Linked DNA regions of Casimicrobium huifangae. The protein of the gene in region 2 interacts with the protein of the main gene of each other region in a pairwise test. Links are inferred from orthologs where the notes say so. Each region holds a gene or a part of one and is shown on either strand. Other genes may lie near its edges.

Region 1 (5,488 bases), 2.6 Mb from region 2 along the record:
ACACCGAACCCGGCGTAGAACGGGCTCTTTTGTTGCGCAAAAGCAGTCGCGGTCAGCAACAAACCGGCGGCAACGACGGAGGTTCGAAGGAGGGAGGGGTTACGAAGCTTCATGGAGACCAATCACTTTTTTCTAGTTGAAACCATCACTAGACCTGTCGTTCGCGAGCGAGTTCCCGCCTCGCCGTCATCCATCGTCAAGCGCACGGCAGTCGGCCAGACTTGCAATTTCCCGTCGCAACATCAACTAACATTCATCTTTGGCATCAACCGACGGACGCGACAGGAAAATTCACCCATGAGCGAAAACATCACCCACGTTACCGACGCCACCTTCAGCGACGACGTACTCAAGTCCGATACGCCCGTGCTGGTTGATTTCTGGGCGGAGTGGTGCGGCCCGTGCAAGATGATTGCGCCGGTGCTGGAAGAAGTCGCCGTGTCGCACGCCGGCAAGATCAAAATCGCCAAGGTCGATGTCGATGACAACCGGGAAGTGGCCGCCAAGTACGGAATCCGTGGCATTCCGACGCTGCTGCTGTTCAAAAACGGTGAACTGGCCGCGCAAAAGGTTGGCGCGCTGTCGAAGGCCCAACTGACCGCTTTTGTTGACAGCAACGTCTAAGCCCGTCACAATTCGGTTTCAGTAATGCCCCGCTGTCCTGGCGGGGCTAAATTCCCCAGCAAAAACAAAGTCTTCAGCGCGCAAGCGCCAGTCTGTTCACACATTCCCCTTTCGCGAGCCCGCTCCGCATGTTCATCGCGTTGAGCCGCTCATTCCGCCGCCCGAGGGTGGCCACTCACTCCCTACAGCATGAATCTCGCTGAACTCAAAGCCAAATCCGCCGCCGAACTCCTCGAAATCGCGACCGCTCACGAGCTGGAAAACGCGAACCGCTTCCGCAAACATGACCTGATCTTCGCCCTGCTCAAGCAGCAGGCCAAGAAGGGCGAAAGCATCCGCGGCTCCGGCGTGCTCGAAGTCCTGCCCGACGGCTTCGGCTTCCTGCGTTCGCCCGAGGCGAGCTACCTGGCCGGCACCGACGACATCTATATTTCACCGTCGCAGATCCGCCGTTTCAACCTGCACACCGGCGACTCGATTGAGGGCGAAATCCGCACCCCGAAAGAAGGCGAGCGCTATTTCGCGCTCACCAAGCTCGACAGCGTCAACGGCCTGCCCCCCGAGGCCGGCAAGAACAAGGTGCTGTTCGAAAACCTGACGCCGCTGTTCCCCGACGAGCCGCTCAAGCTCGAGCGCGAGATCAAGGCCGAAGAAAACATCACCGGCCGCGTGATCGACATCGTGGCGCCGATCGGCAAGGGCCAGCGCGGCCTGCTGGTCGCCCCGCCGAAGTCCGGCAAGACCGTCATGCTGCAGCACGTGGCGCACGCCATCGCCAGCAACCATCCCGACGTCGTGCTGATCGTGCTGCTCATCGACGAGCGCCCCGAAGAAGTGACCGACATGCAGCGCACCGTGCGCGGCGAGGTCGTCGCATCCACCTTCGACGAGCCCGCGACGCGCCACGTGCAGGTCGCCGAGATGGTCATCGAAAAGGCCAAGCGCCTGGTCGAACACAAGAAAGACGTGGTGATCCTGCTCGACTCGATCACCCGCCTGGCCCGCGCCTACAACACCGTGATGCCGTCGAGCGGCAAGGTGCTGACCGGCGGCGTTGAGGCCAACGCGCTGCAGCGCCCCAAGCGCTTCTTCGGCGCGGCGCGCAACATTGAGGAAGGCGGCAGCCTGACCATCATCGCCACGGCGCTGATCGATACCGGCAGCCGCATGGACGATGTGATCTACGAAGAATTCAAGGGCACCGGCAACATGGAAATCCACATGGATCGCCGCATGGCCGAAAAGCGTGTCTACCCGGCGATCAACATCGGCCGCTCGGGCACCCGCCGCGAAGAGCTGCTGCTCGAGCCGAGCGTGCTGCAAAAGACCTGGATCCTGCGCAAGCTGTTCTCCGAAATGGACGAGATCGAGGCGATGGAAAAGCTGCAGAAGCACATGCGCGAGACCAAGAACAACAAGGAGTTCTTCGAGGCGATGACGCGGGCGCGCTAGTGCGTCCCTCGGCCGGCACGATTCCGGCCCGTCTCGCTTGTTCGTGATCGCCGGCGCCGCCGCTTTTGGCGGCGATCATCCTATCGTTTGTCATTGCCGCTTTTTCGCGGCAGTGACGCCAATGCGGCCTCCGCGCGCTGGACGCCTGTTTTCAACAGTTGCAGCATTTCGCCATTGTCGCGCTGGATCATGTCTTCGATCTGTGGCAGCAGGCGATTGGCCTCACGAAACCCCTCTACGGCCTCGGCGATCATCTGGGCGCACTCGCCGCCCGTGGGAGCAGCCGGGCTCGCGCACAAGCGCAGCTTGACCTCCGCACTCAAGGCCGCCATTCCCACCCTCACGGCAACCCCCTGACGCTCCGCAGCCAGGCTGGCGGGCAAGGTGGCCGCTTCGGCCAGAGTCGCCTGCACCAGCGCGTGCAGTGCCACCGGATCGGACCTTGCTGACAACTCCATTTCGATCTCGGCCATCGCGGCGGCAACGGAGTTCAGCTTTGCTTGCGCCAGATTTGGCTCGAGTCTGGCCAACGCCTGCGCGTGCTCGCGGGCACGCCGAAAACCGTTTCGTGCGCCGTTGAGATCACCTGCCTCGCGGGCCAGTTCGGCCGCCATTGAGGTGGCGAACGCGAGGTTGGCCAGAGTGCCGACTTGCCCCGGGCGGGCGAAATTCAGCGCTTCGAACGCGCGAACTGCCTCATCGCCCAGTTGTCGCGCCGTCGCTTTCGCAATCTCGGGCGGTGCGTGCTCCGAGGCAACGGTCGCGACGTAAAGCGTGGTGATCGCACGCTTGCCTTCCACCTCGGCATGCAGATCGGCGGCAAGGCGGCGTTGTGCCAGCTCCCGATGAATGGCCAGCGCCTCTTGCGCCAGCGACCAGCGTTCGGCTGACGGTACGTCAACCGCTCCCAGTCTCGCCGCTTCGATCAGTGCATCGGCGCGGGCCAATTGCATCGATTCATTGGCCGCGAAAGTCACCGCGGTACGCGCCAAACTGATCGCCGCTGCACGCTGTACGCCCGCTTCCCTGGCATCACTGGCGTTCACCAGCGCAGCGGCAAGCTCGGTGCGGGCCGCCAGCTCCAGCCGGATGCGCTGCATCGCATCAGCACCGTTCGCTGCAGCCTGTCCAATCAAAGCAAGTGCACGCTGCAACAAGGCCGCTTGCGATTTCGCATCGGCCAGGTCCCGAGACTGCACTTTCGCCAGATTGATAAAGCCCTTGGCCGCCTCAAGTGCCAGCGCCGGGTCTGACGCTGAGTCCTTCGCCAGCGCCGACAAATACTCGGCGCCGGTATCTACCATTTCCTTCTGCACGGCCCTGGTACCGGGAATCTCCTGCAACTGGTCGAAGAATTTGAAGATGAATCCGTTGACCAGAGTGCGCACATCGGCAAAGTGGCGTTCTGCGCGCGCCTGCGCCAGCCGTGCCTCACGGGCCTGCCACGCGGTCGCAGCAATGCCGCCGAGCAATCCCACGACCGCGAGCGCGGCAAAGCTTACGGCCCAGCGGTTACGTGAGACGAACCTGCTGGTGCGGTAGCCGAAGGTATCGGCTCGGGCGCGCACCGGCAGCCTCGCGCGATAGCGGCGTACATCGTCAGCGAGTTGTTCGGCGGACGCATAGCGCCGTTCCGGCTCCTTGCGCAGCGCCATCAGCACGATGTTGTCGAGATCGCCGCGAACGCCGTTGCGCAGGCGGCGCAGCGCTGCTGATGGCAAGGCCGGGGTAGCAGCACCGCTGACCAGTGTGGGCGTCAGCGCGCTGCTCGGCACATCGGGACTGCGCTCGCAGATTTCGCGCGCCAGATCCAGCGGCTGCGTTGACCTGGCCCGGTACGGCGAGGTGCCGGTCAGCAACTCATACAGCACAACGCCGAGCGCGTAGATGTCGGTGGCAGTAGTGACGGCTTCGCCGCGGACCTGTTCCGGGCTGGCGTACGCGGGTGTCATCACCTGCTGGGTGACGAGTGCAGCGCCGGTGTCGGCCTCAACCAGCTTCGCGATGCCGAAATCGAGCAGCTTGACCACGCCGTCCTTCGTCACCAGGATATTGCCGGGCTTCAGGTCGCGGTGCACCACGAGCCGCTGGTGGGCAAACTGCACTGCGGCGCACACCGCCTCGAACAGCGCCAGCCGTTGCCCGAGCGGCAATGCACGCGCTTGCGCATATTGCGTGATCGGCTCGCCGTCGACGTACTCCATCACAAAATATGGCAACCCCTCTGCGGTGCTACCACCGTCAAGCAGGCGCGCGATGTTGGGGTGATCGAGACTGGCGAGGATCTGCCGCTCGGCCACGAAACGTTCGACTACGTCGGGCCGCTCGCGACCGTCACGGATCAACTTGATCGCCACATCCTGCTGGTAAGCATCGTCGGCGCGCACCGCCTTGAACACCGCGCCCATGCCACCACGGGCGATCTCGGCCACGATTTCCCAGGCACCAAGTCGGCGGCCAATCCAGGCTACCTCCGGCTTGTCCGCACCGTCCGGTCCAAGTCCTTGCGCCAGCGCATCTCGCACCTGTTGCGCCACCTGCGTGCGCTCCAGCGTGTGAGCGTCGCTGTCGGCGAGACGCAGGAATTGCCCGACTTCGGCGTTGAGTGCAGAGTCGTCACCGCAGGCAGCCTCAACAAACGCGCGGCGCCGGGCCGGATCGGTAATCTCCAGCGCGTCGGCAACGATGTCGCTGACCCGTTGCCAGCGCTCGCGCTCGGCCTCTGAAACCACGTCCACGCTGCTCGTGGACGGCGCCGATGGCGGCTGCTCACTCATCGCGAGCGGCCGCGATTTCGCGTTGCAGGAACAAACGGGCAACCGCCCAGTCTCGCTTCACAGTGGCGATGGAAAGGCCCAGCACCTCCGCCGTCGCCTCAATCGACAGGTCGCCGAAAAAACGCAGATGTACGACGTCGGCCTGCCGGGGGCTGAGCGCCTGCAAACGCTGCAGGGCCTGATCAAGTGCGATGAAATCCATCTCCTGCGCTACGGCCGCGTCAGTCGCGTCCGCGTCGCGCGCAACGAGCTGGCGGGTGGCGTGATCGGCGTAGCCGGTGAGCGTGCGGTCGAGGCGGGTGATGTGCACGTCACCACCACGCTTGACAGCACGTTTCGCCCGGGCGTGATCCACCAGCACGTGACGCATGATGCGCGCAGCAAGGCGGAAAAAATGGCTGCGATCCCGAGGCGACAGGCCGGTTGCCTCGCACATGCGCGCGTAGGCTTCGTTGACCAGTGCGGTGCTCTGCAGCGTGTGGTCGGCCCGTTCGTGGCGCAGTTGTGCGCGCGCGACGCGCTTCAACGCCGCGTAGATCTGCGGCGTCAGCTCGTCCACCACCGCCTGCGCCTCGGTTTCGTCGCCACCGGCGAAGCGCGCCAGCGGGCCTGCAAGCGCTGTTGGTGCATCGTGG
Region 2 (7,942 bases):
CGCCGGTGTCCACGCGGACACCTGAACCCATCGTGCTGGATACGCTAACTTTCTTCAGATACACGCCTTTTGATGATGCCGGCTTTGCTTTCTGCAGTGCCTCCATGAGCGCACGCAGGTTTGTTTCAAGCGCAGGTACTTCGAACGAGGCGCGACCGATCGTGGCGTGCACGATACCGGCCTTGTCGGTGCGGTACTGCACCTGACCGGCCTTGGCGTTCTTGACGGCGCCAGCGACATCGGCGCTGACCGTCCCGACCTTCGGGTTCGGCATCAGGCCTCGCGGACCGAGCACCTGACCGAGCGTACCGACCACACGCATGGCGTCCGGGGACGCGATGACGACGTCGAACTCCATGAATCCGCCTTTGACGCGCTCCGCCAGGTCGTCGAAGCCGACGACGTCCGCACCTGCTGCCTTGGCCTCGTCAGCTTTGGCACCTTGGGCAAACACTGCGACGCGAACGGTCTTGCCGGTACCGGCGGGCATCACGACGGAACCGCGGACGGTCTGGTCGGACTTCTTGGCATCGATGCCGAGGTTGACAGCGACGTCGATGGATTCATCGAACTTGGCAGTCGCCGTCGACTTGGCGAGCGTGAGCGCGTCAGCGACAGCGTAAAACTTGTTGCGGTCGACCTTGCCTTCGAGGGCCTTGGCGCGTTTCGAGAGCTTTGCCATGATTACTTCACTCCTTCGACGGTGATACCCATCGAGCGGGCGCTGCCCGCGATGGTGCGGACGGCGGCGTCCATGTCGGCCGCCGTGAGGTTCGGCATCTTGACCTTGGCAATCGCCTCAGCCTGGGCGCGCGTCAGCTTGCCGACCTTGTCGGTATGCGGGCGGGCCGAACCCTTTTGCACCTTCGATTCCTTCTTGATCAGATAGGTCGCAGGCGGCGTACCCATGATGAAGGTGAAGCTCTTGTCGGCGAACGCGGTGATGGTCACCGGGATCGGCATGCCGGGCTCCATGCCCTGGGTCTGCGCGTTGAACGCCTTGCAGAACTCCATGATGTTGAGACCGCGCTGACCGAGCGCCGGGCCGATCGGGGGCGACGGATTCGCCTTTCCCGCCGGAACTTGCAGCTTGATAAAGCCGACGATTTTCTTTGCCATGATGGCTCCTGGTTTTGGGTGATTGCGAACGCCGATTGATTACGACGCTCTCCCCGTTAAAAACGACCGGCAAACGCTTCGCCAGTCACTTCAAAACTATGCTTTTTCGACCTGTCCGAAGTCGAGCTCAACTGGCGTAGAGCGGCCAAAAATCATGACCGACACGTGTAGCTTCGATTTCTCGTAGTTCACGTCTTCGACGTTGCCCATGAAGTCGGTGAACGGACCGTCTTTGACTCGCACCGCCTCGCCAACCTCGAACAACACCTTGGGTTTCGGCTTTTCGCCGCCGGTCTGCACCTGATTGAGGATGTTGTCGACTTCTTTTTGCGAAATCGGCGCCGGACGTGTCGCGGTGCCGCCGATAAACCCGGTCACCTTGGGCGTGCTCTTGACCAAGTGCCAGGTCTCGTCTGTCATGTCCATTTCGACGAGCACATAGCCCGGGAAGAACTTGCGCTCGGAGGTTGACTTCTGGCCGTTGCGGATTTCGACTACTTCTTCGACCGGCACCAGCACCTGGCCGAATTGGTCAGCAACATCCGAGCGGGCGATGCGCTCGACCAGCGCTTTCTGCACGCTCTTCTCGAACCCGGAAAAGGCATGCACGACATACCAGCGCTTCGGCTTGGCGACAGCGGCGTCTGCAATCGTTGCGTTTTCCATGATGATTCCGTTATTTGTCGTTGCGGTGGACCGGGCAGCTTTAGCCGCGCTTGGTCAGCCACTGGATGATGTAGCCAATCGAGGTATCTACCGCAAACAGGAAGATGGCCATGATCACCGCAAATGCGAACACGATCAGCGTCATCTGCACGGTCTCCTTGCGCGTCGGCCAGGCGACCTTCTTGCCTTCGTCAACCGACTCACGCGCAAACTGGAGGAAGTCCTTGCCCGGCGCGGACGCATAGGCAACCCCGGCACCCGCGAGCAGACCGGCGAGCACCATCAGCATGCGCAACGCCATCGCCGATTCGGCGAAGTGATAGAAGCCATAGACACCCGCCGCAACGCATACGCCTGCCGCAAGAAAGATGGCCCAATTTTTAGTCGTTTCGCTCATGCCTGATGACCAGCCTGTTCAGGGAATGCCACTGTTTTGTAAGTGGCAGGGGCGGAGGGAATCGAACCCCCATCGACGGTTTTGGAAACCGTAGCTTTACCACTAAGCTACGCCCCTAAAAACAGTGACGCGGCATCGGGTGCCGCGTTGGTGTTACTTAATAATTTTGGATACGACGCCGGCGCCGACGGTGCGACCGCCTTCACGGATGGCAAAGCGCAGCTTCTCTTCCATCGCGATCGGCGCAATCAGCGCCACCGTCATCTTCACGTTGTCGCCTGGCATCACCATTTCGGTGCCCGCCGGCAACGTCACCGAGCCAGTCACGTCCGTCGTGCGGAAGTAGAACTGCGGACGGTAGTTGTTGAAGAACGGGGTGTGACGACCACCTTCGTCCTTGGAGAGAACGTAGACTTCGCATTCGAAGTCGGTGTGCGGGGTGATCGAACCCGGCTTGGCCAGCACTTGACCACGCTCGACTTCTTCACGCTTGGTGCCGCGCAGCAGGATGCCGACGTTGTCACCGGCTTGACCCTGATCCAGCAGCTTGCGGAACATTTCCACGCCCGTGCAGGTGGTCTTCAAGGTGGGCTTGATGCCGACGATTTCGATTTCTTCGCCGACCTTGACGATGCCGCGCTCAACTCGACCGGTCACCACGGTGCCACGACCGGAGATCGAGAACACGTCTTCCACCGGCATCAGGAAGGCGCCGTCAACTGCGCGCTCCGGCGTCGGGATGTAGGTGTCGAGCGCTTCGGCCAGACGGTCGATGCAGGGCTCGCCCAGATCGGACTTGTCGCCTTCGAGAGCAAGCTTGGCGCTGCCCTTGACGATTGGGATGTCGTCGCCCGGGAAGTCGTATTTGCTCAGGAGCTCACGAACTTCCATTTCGACCAGTTCGAGCAGCTCGGCGTCGTCCACCATGTCACACTTGTTCAGGAAGACGATGATGTACGGTACACCGACCTGACGCGACAGCAGGATGTGTTCGCGCGTTTGCGGCATCGGGCCGTCAGCTGCAGAGACCACGAGGATGGCGCCGTCCATCTGGGCGGCACCGGTGATCATGTTCTTGACGTAGTCGGCGTGCCCCGGGCAGTCCACGTGGGCGTAGTGGCGGTTGGCCGTTTCGTATTCGACGTGCGCGGTGTTGATGGTGATGCCGCGTGCCTTTTCTTCCGGCGCCGCGTCAATCTGGTCGTAGGCCTTCGCCTCGCCGCCAAACTTGCGCGACAACACCGTGGTGATCGCTGCCGTCAACGTCGTCTTGCCGTGATCCACGTGCCCAATCGTGCCTACGTTCACGTGCGGCTTCGTACGCTCAAACTTGCCTTTTGCCATGATCGCTACCCTCGTGAGGTGTTTTTCAAAGAACTGGTGCCCATGACGCGGATTGAACGCACGACCTCTCCCTTACCAAGGGAGTGCTCTACCACTGAGCTACATGGGCGGATGTTTGGGGTCTTCGCAAAGATCACAAACATCTGACCATCAACGGTGCTGCGCTGGAGCGGGTGAAGGGAATCGAACCCTCGTCATAAGCTTGGAAGGCTTCTGCTCTACCATTGAGCTACACCCGCGGGGATTCAGATTCAGTTCGACATCACCAACTTGCGAAAACCCGCACAGGCGCACTGGCGGAAAAGACGCGGTCCGCGCTTGTCAATTCGCACACCCGGATAGCGGGCATTCAAATTGGTGGAGAGGGCTGGATTCGAACCAGCGTACTCATAGAGGGCAGATTTACAGTCTGCTGCCATTAACCACTCGGCCACCTCTCCACGCGGAGGAGCCATAAATTATGCAGCATGTCGGACGTCCCGTCAAACCGGTTGTAACGGCAGATCGGCGGTGTGCGCACGCGATACAGCTTCGATCTGCATGCTCAGCCGCATGAGGCCTGACAAGCCGAAATCACTGAAGTCGACTTGGTACTGATTTCCACGCCATGCCGTTATCCAACGTGGCTTTCAGCAGAAAGGTGTTGGCGGGAAGTTGGCGGAGGTGGTGAGATTCGAACTCACGGATAACTTGCGCTATCGCCGGTTTTCAAGACCGGTGCCTTAAACCGCTCGGCCACGCCTCCGTCGTTAACGATTTTAGCTGCCTTGCTGACAAACCTCGTTGTTGATTGTAGTTTTTTCTTGTTATAAAACTACAAAATGCCTACTTCGCCAGCATCATCCCCTCCGTCGGCACCTCCAGTCAACGCCGCAGTCGCCCGCGTCACCGTCGCAATCGCCACGCGCAGTCAGGCGCGCCGGGCTGCATATCTGGCAACACTTGCGTCCCAGCGCCAGCATCGCGCCGAACGCCTTTCGCGCAAGCGCCTGAGTGCAGCTAACTTGGCGCACGGTTACGCGGCCCTGCCCAGTGGCGACAAATTGCGCGTGGTGAGCGAACCGGTGCCGATGATCGGCGTTGTCTCAGCCTACAACGACGTGCTCTCGGCGCATCAGCCGCTGGCCGACTACCCGGCGATGATCAAGGACGAAGTGCGCCGACACGCCGCCGTGGCGCAGTTCGCGGGCGGCGTGCCCGCGATGTGCGACGGTGTCACGCAGGGCCAGCCGGGCATGGAGCTTTCGCTCTTTTCGCGCGATGTGATCGCGATGTCCACCGCCGTGGCGCTGACTCATGATCTCTACGACGGTGCCATGCTGCTAGGCGTGTGCGACAAGATTGTGCCGGGCTTGCTGCTGGGCGCGCTCTCGTTCGGTCACCTGCCCGCGATCTTCGTGCCCGCGGGGCCGATGCCGAGCGGTTTGTCAAACAAGGAAAAAGCCAACGTCCGCAAGCTGCACGCGCAAGGCAAAGTGGCGCCGACCGCGCTGCTCGAAGCCGAGATGGCGGCGTATCACGGCGAAGGCACCTGCACCTTCTACGGCACCGCCAACAGCAATCAGTTATTGCTTGAAGCGATGGGTCTGATGATTCCCGGCGCCGCCTTCGTGCAGCCAAACGATCGACGCCGTGCGCTGCTCACCCGCGCTGCAGCGGCACGCATGGTGGCGCTGGCCAGGCGGGCGCAAGCGGGCCACGACACGGCTGGGCTCGGCCAATGGATCGACGAAAAGGTGCTGGTCAATGCCATCGTCGCGCTACTGGCGACGGGAGGCTCGACCAATCACACGATGCACTGGGTCGCCATCGCGCGCGCGGCCGGCTTTGAGCTGACATGGCAGGACATTGACGCGCTGTCGCGTGTGACGCCGCTATTGACGCGGCTTTACCCCAATGGCGAAGCAGACGTGAACGACTTTGATCGCGCCGGTGGCACAGCCTTCCTGTTCCGTGAGCTGCTCGCTGTCGGGCTGATGCACGACGATGTCGAGACGGTGATGGGGCGCGGCATGGGACATTACACACGCGCGCTCTCCGGGATGAAGGACGAGGAATCCGGTTCGCTCGCCTACGAGCCGGCAAGCGCGGTATCGGGCGATCTCACCGTACTACGCCCGGCAGGCGAGCCGTTCAGCCGGGAAGGCGGCCTGCGTGTGCTCGCCGGCAATCTCGGTGAAGCGGTGGTCAAGGTGTCCGCCGTTGCGCTGGAACATCGCGTGATCACCGCACCGGCGCATGTGTTCGATACCCAAGCCGACGTGATCGCTGCGTTCAAGGCAAACCGCTTCGAACGCGACGCAGTGGTCGTCGTTCGCTTTCAGGGGCCGCGCGCCAGTGGCATGCCGGAATTACATCAACTCACGCCCGCACTGTCGGTGTTGCTCGATCGCGGCATCAAGGTGGCACTGGTGACCGACGGCCGCATGTCCGGCGCCTCGGGTCGGGTGCCTGCGGCGATTCACGTCACGCCCGAAGCGGCCGCTGGTGGCGCGCTTGCGCGCGTGCAAGACGGCGACGTCGTGACGGTCGATTGCGAAAACGGCTCGCTCGCGGTGCATGTCGGCAGTGACGCTCTCGCCGCTAGAACTCCCGCAGGGGCGCCTCCCCCAGCAGCGGGCTGGGGGCGCGAATTGTTCGGCGTGTTTCGCGACAATGTGAGCGATGCCAACCAGGGGGCATCGGTGCTGTTTCGCTGACCCCACTACCTCGTTGACCGCTTCTGGAAGCACTAATGGACTTGAATCACACCCTCCGTCGCCTGGGCTACGTGCCCGTCATCGAAATCGACCACGCCGATGACGCGGTGCCGCTCGCCGAGGCGCTGCTGGCGGGCGGTGTCGGCTGCATCGAAGTGACACTGCGCACCCCAGCCGGCCTGCCGTCAATTGCCGAAATCGTGAACTCGGGTCTGCCCATGATGGTGGGCGTTGGCACGGTGACGCACGCTGATCAGGTGCACGCCTGCGTCGATGCAGGTGCGCAGTTCGCGGTGTCGCCTGGCTACACGCACGCGATTGGCCGCGCCTGCCATGACGCGCATCTACCCCTGTTGCCCGGCACGGTGACGCCATCGGAAGTGCTCACCGCGCTCGACGACGGCTGGCACACACTCAAGTTTTTCCCCGCCTCGTTATACGGCGGCGCAGCTTGGTTGAAGGCGATTCACGGGCCGATCCCGCAGGCCAATTTCTGCCCGACCGGCGGTATTCGCGACGAAGACATTCCGGCCTATCTCGCCTGTCCGAATCTTGCGGCTTTCGGCAGCTCGGCCGTGGCGCCGCGCTCTATGATTGCGGAGCGGAAGTGGCACGAAATCACTGAGCGGGCGAAGAAGCTGATGGCCGTCGTGCGCGCACACCGGCCGTTGTAGGAGCGGCTCCGCCGCGACACGACTTCAGTGTTTCAGAAGACCGCGGCAAAGCCGCTCCTACAGCTGTGTCGCGACCCAGCTAGAAATCGCCGAGCGGATCGAATCCACCTCGCCAATCGCCGGAGATACCGTGAACAGTACGGCCGGATGCGTCGTCTGCGCCGTCTCGATCAACGCCGCAAGATCGCGCCGCGTATGCGCTCCTTCAGCGAGAAACAGCGGGATCACCCGGATCTGCGCGGCGCCCTGCTCGACCAGTGAATTCACGCTGGCGGCAAAGTCTGGCTGCATGAACTCGAGAAATGCCAGCTCGGCCAGCTTGGTGGCATGCATGCCACGAAAGTCAGCCAGGATAGCGTCGAACGGACGACGCCAGTTGGTGTCGCGCGAGCCGTGGGCGAAAAAGAGAATGGCTGAGTTGGACACGCGCTCCCCCTGAGATGGCAGCCCGATTGGCTGCAAGCACAGATTAGCGCAGATCACACGATCTGGTTCCCGCGTTCGTCGCGTGAGGCCGCGAATCGTCGCAGGTCGCAGGGCGCGGTCAAAGAACGCGCCGCATCCCTTCCACATCAAATCCGGTAGCAGCTGCGGATTGGGCCAGTTGTTCCGCCCGCGCGCGCATCGACTCGCCGACGACCAGCACTGCCGGGCTTCGCAGCGACTGCGTTGCGAAGTCTTCGACCATTGCACCCACCATCGAGCAGACGGTGCGGGAGTTGGCCCGCGAGGCGTTCTCCACGGCAAGCACCGGCGTATCTGCCGCCAGTCCGCCCTCCAGCAAACTCGCCTGCAGCGACGCCACGCGCGCGACGCCCATGTAGACGACCAGCGTCAGCGCGCTCTGCGCCAGTGCCTGCCAGGGGATTTCCGCGCCCTCGGCACCGTGGGCCGTGATGAAGGCGACGCCGTGTGCATGGTCACGGTGCGTCAGCGAGCTTTTCACCGTTGCCGCGGCGGCGAGGCCGGCAGTGACGCCAGGGACGATCTCGAACTCAATACCCGCCGCTTCCAGCACCGCAATTTCCTCGCTCGCCCGCCCG

What was found.
Region 1: the proteins of nusG (region 2) and rho interact in binary tests that used the Escherichia coli proteins (3 or more experiments, as listed by UniProt). The link is inferred for Casimicrobium huifangae from one-to-one orthologs.

Annotation. Positions count from the first base shown.
Region 1 is NZ_CP041352.1:3,634,005-3,639,492, forward strand. Bases 1-2,944 are described here. They hold rho (transcription termination factor Rho), read left to right. Parts: upstream 1-813; coding sequence 814-2,076; downstream 2,077-2,944. Other genes in these bases: FKL89_RS16450 (outer membrane beta-barrel protein), read right to left, coding at 1-113; trxA (thioredoxin TrxA), read left to right, coding at 298-624; FKL89_RS16465 (serine/threonine-protein kinase), read right to left, coding at 2,157-2,944. In the rest of the region: more of FKL89_RS16465, read right to left, coding at 2,945-4,853; FKL89_RS16470 (ECF-type sigma factor), read right to left, coding at 4,846-5,488. UniProt on the Escherichia coli protein: Facilitates transcription termination by a mechanism that involves Rho binding to the nascent RNA, activation of Rho's RNA-dependent ATPase activity, and release of the mRNA from the DNA template.
Region 2 is NZ_CP041352.1:995,985-1,003,926, reverse strand. What follows is about bases 1-2,854. They hold nusG (transcription termination/antitermination protein NusG), read right to left. Parts: upstream 1,786-2,854; coding sequence 1,216-1,785; downstream 1-1,215. Other genes in these bases: tuf (elongation factor Tu), read right to left, coding at 2,336-2,854; secE (preprotein translocase subunit SecE), read right to left, coding at 1,826-2,182; rplK (50S ribosomal protein L11), read right to left, coding at 685-1,119; rplA (50S ribosomal protein L1), read right to left, coding at 1-682. Outside these bases: more of tuf, read right to left, coding at 2,855-3,526; edd (phosphogluconate dehydratase), read left to right, coding at 4,348-6,225; FKL89_RS04565 (bifunctional 4-hydroxy-2-oxoglutarate aldolase/2-dehydro-3-deoxy-phosphogluconate aldolase), read left to right, coding at 6,261-6,899; FKL89_RS04560 (sirohydrochlorin chelatase), read right to left, coding at 6,957-7,325; cobA (uroporphyrinogen-III C-methyltransferase), read right to left, coding at 7,444-7,942. UniProt on the Escherichia coli protein: Part of the processive rRNA transcription and antitermination complex (rrnTAC). The complex forms an RNA-chaperone ring around the RNA exit tunnel of RNA polymerase (RNAP).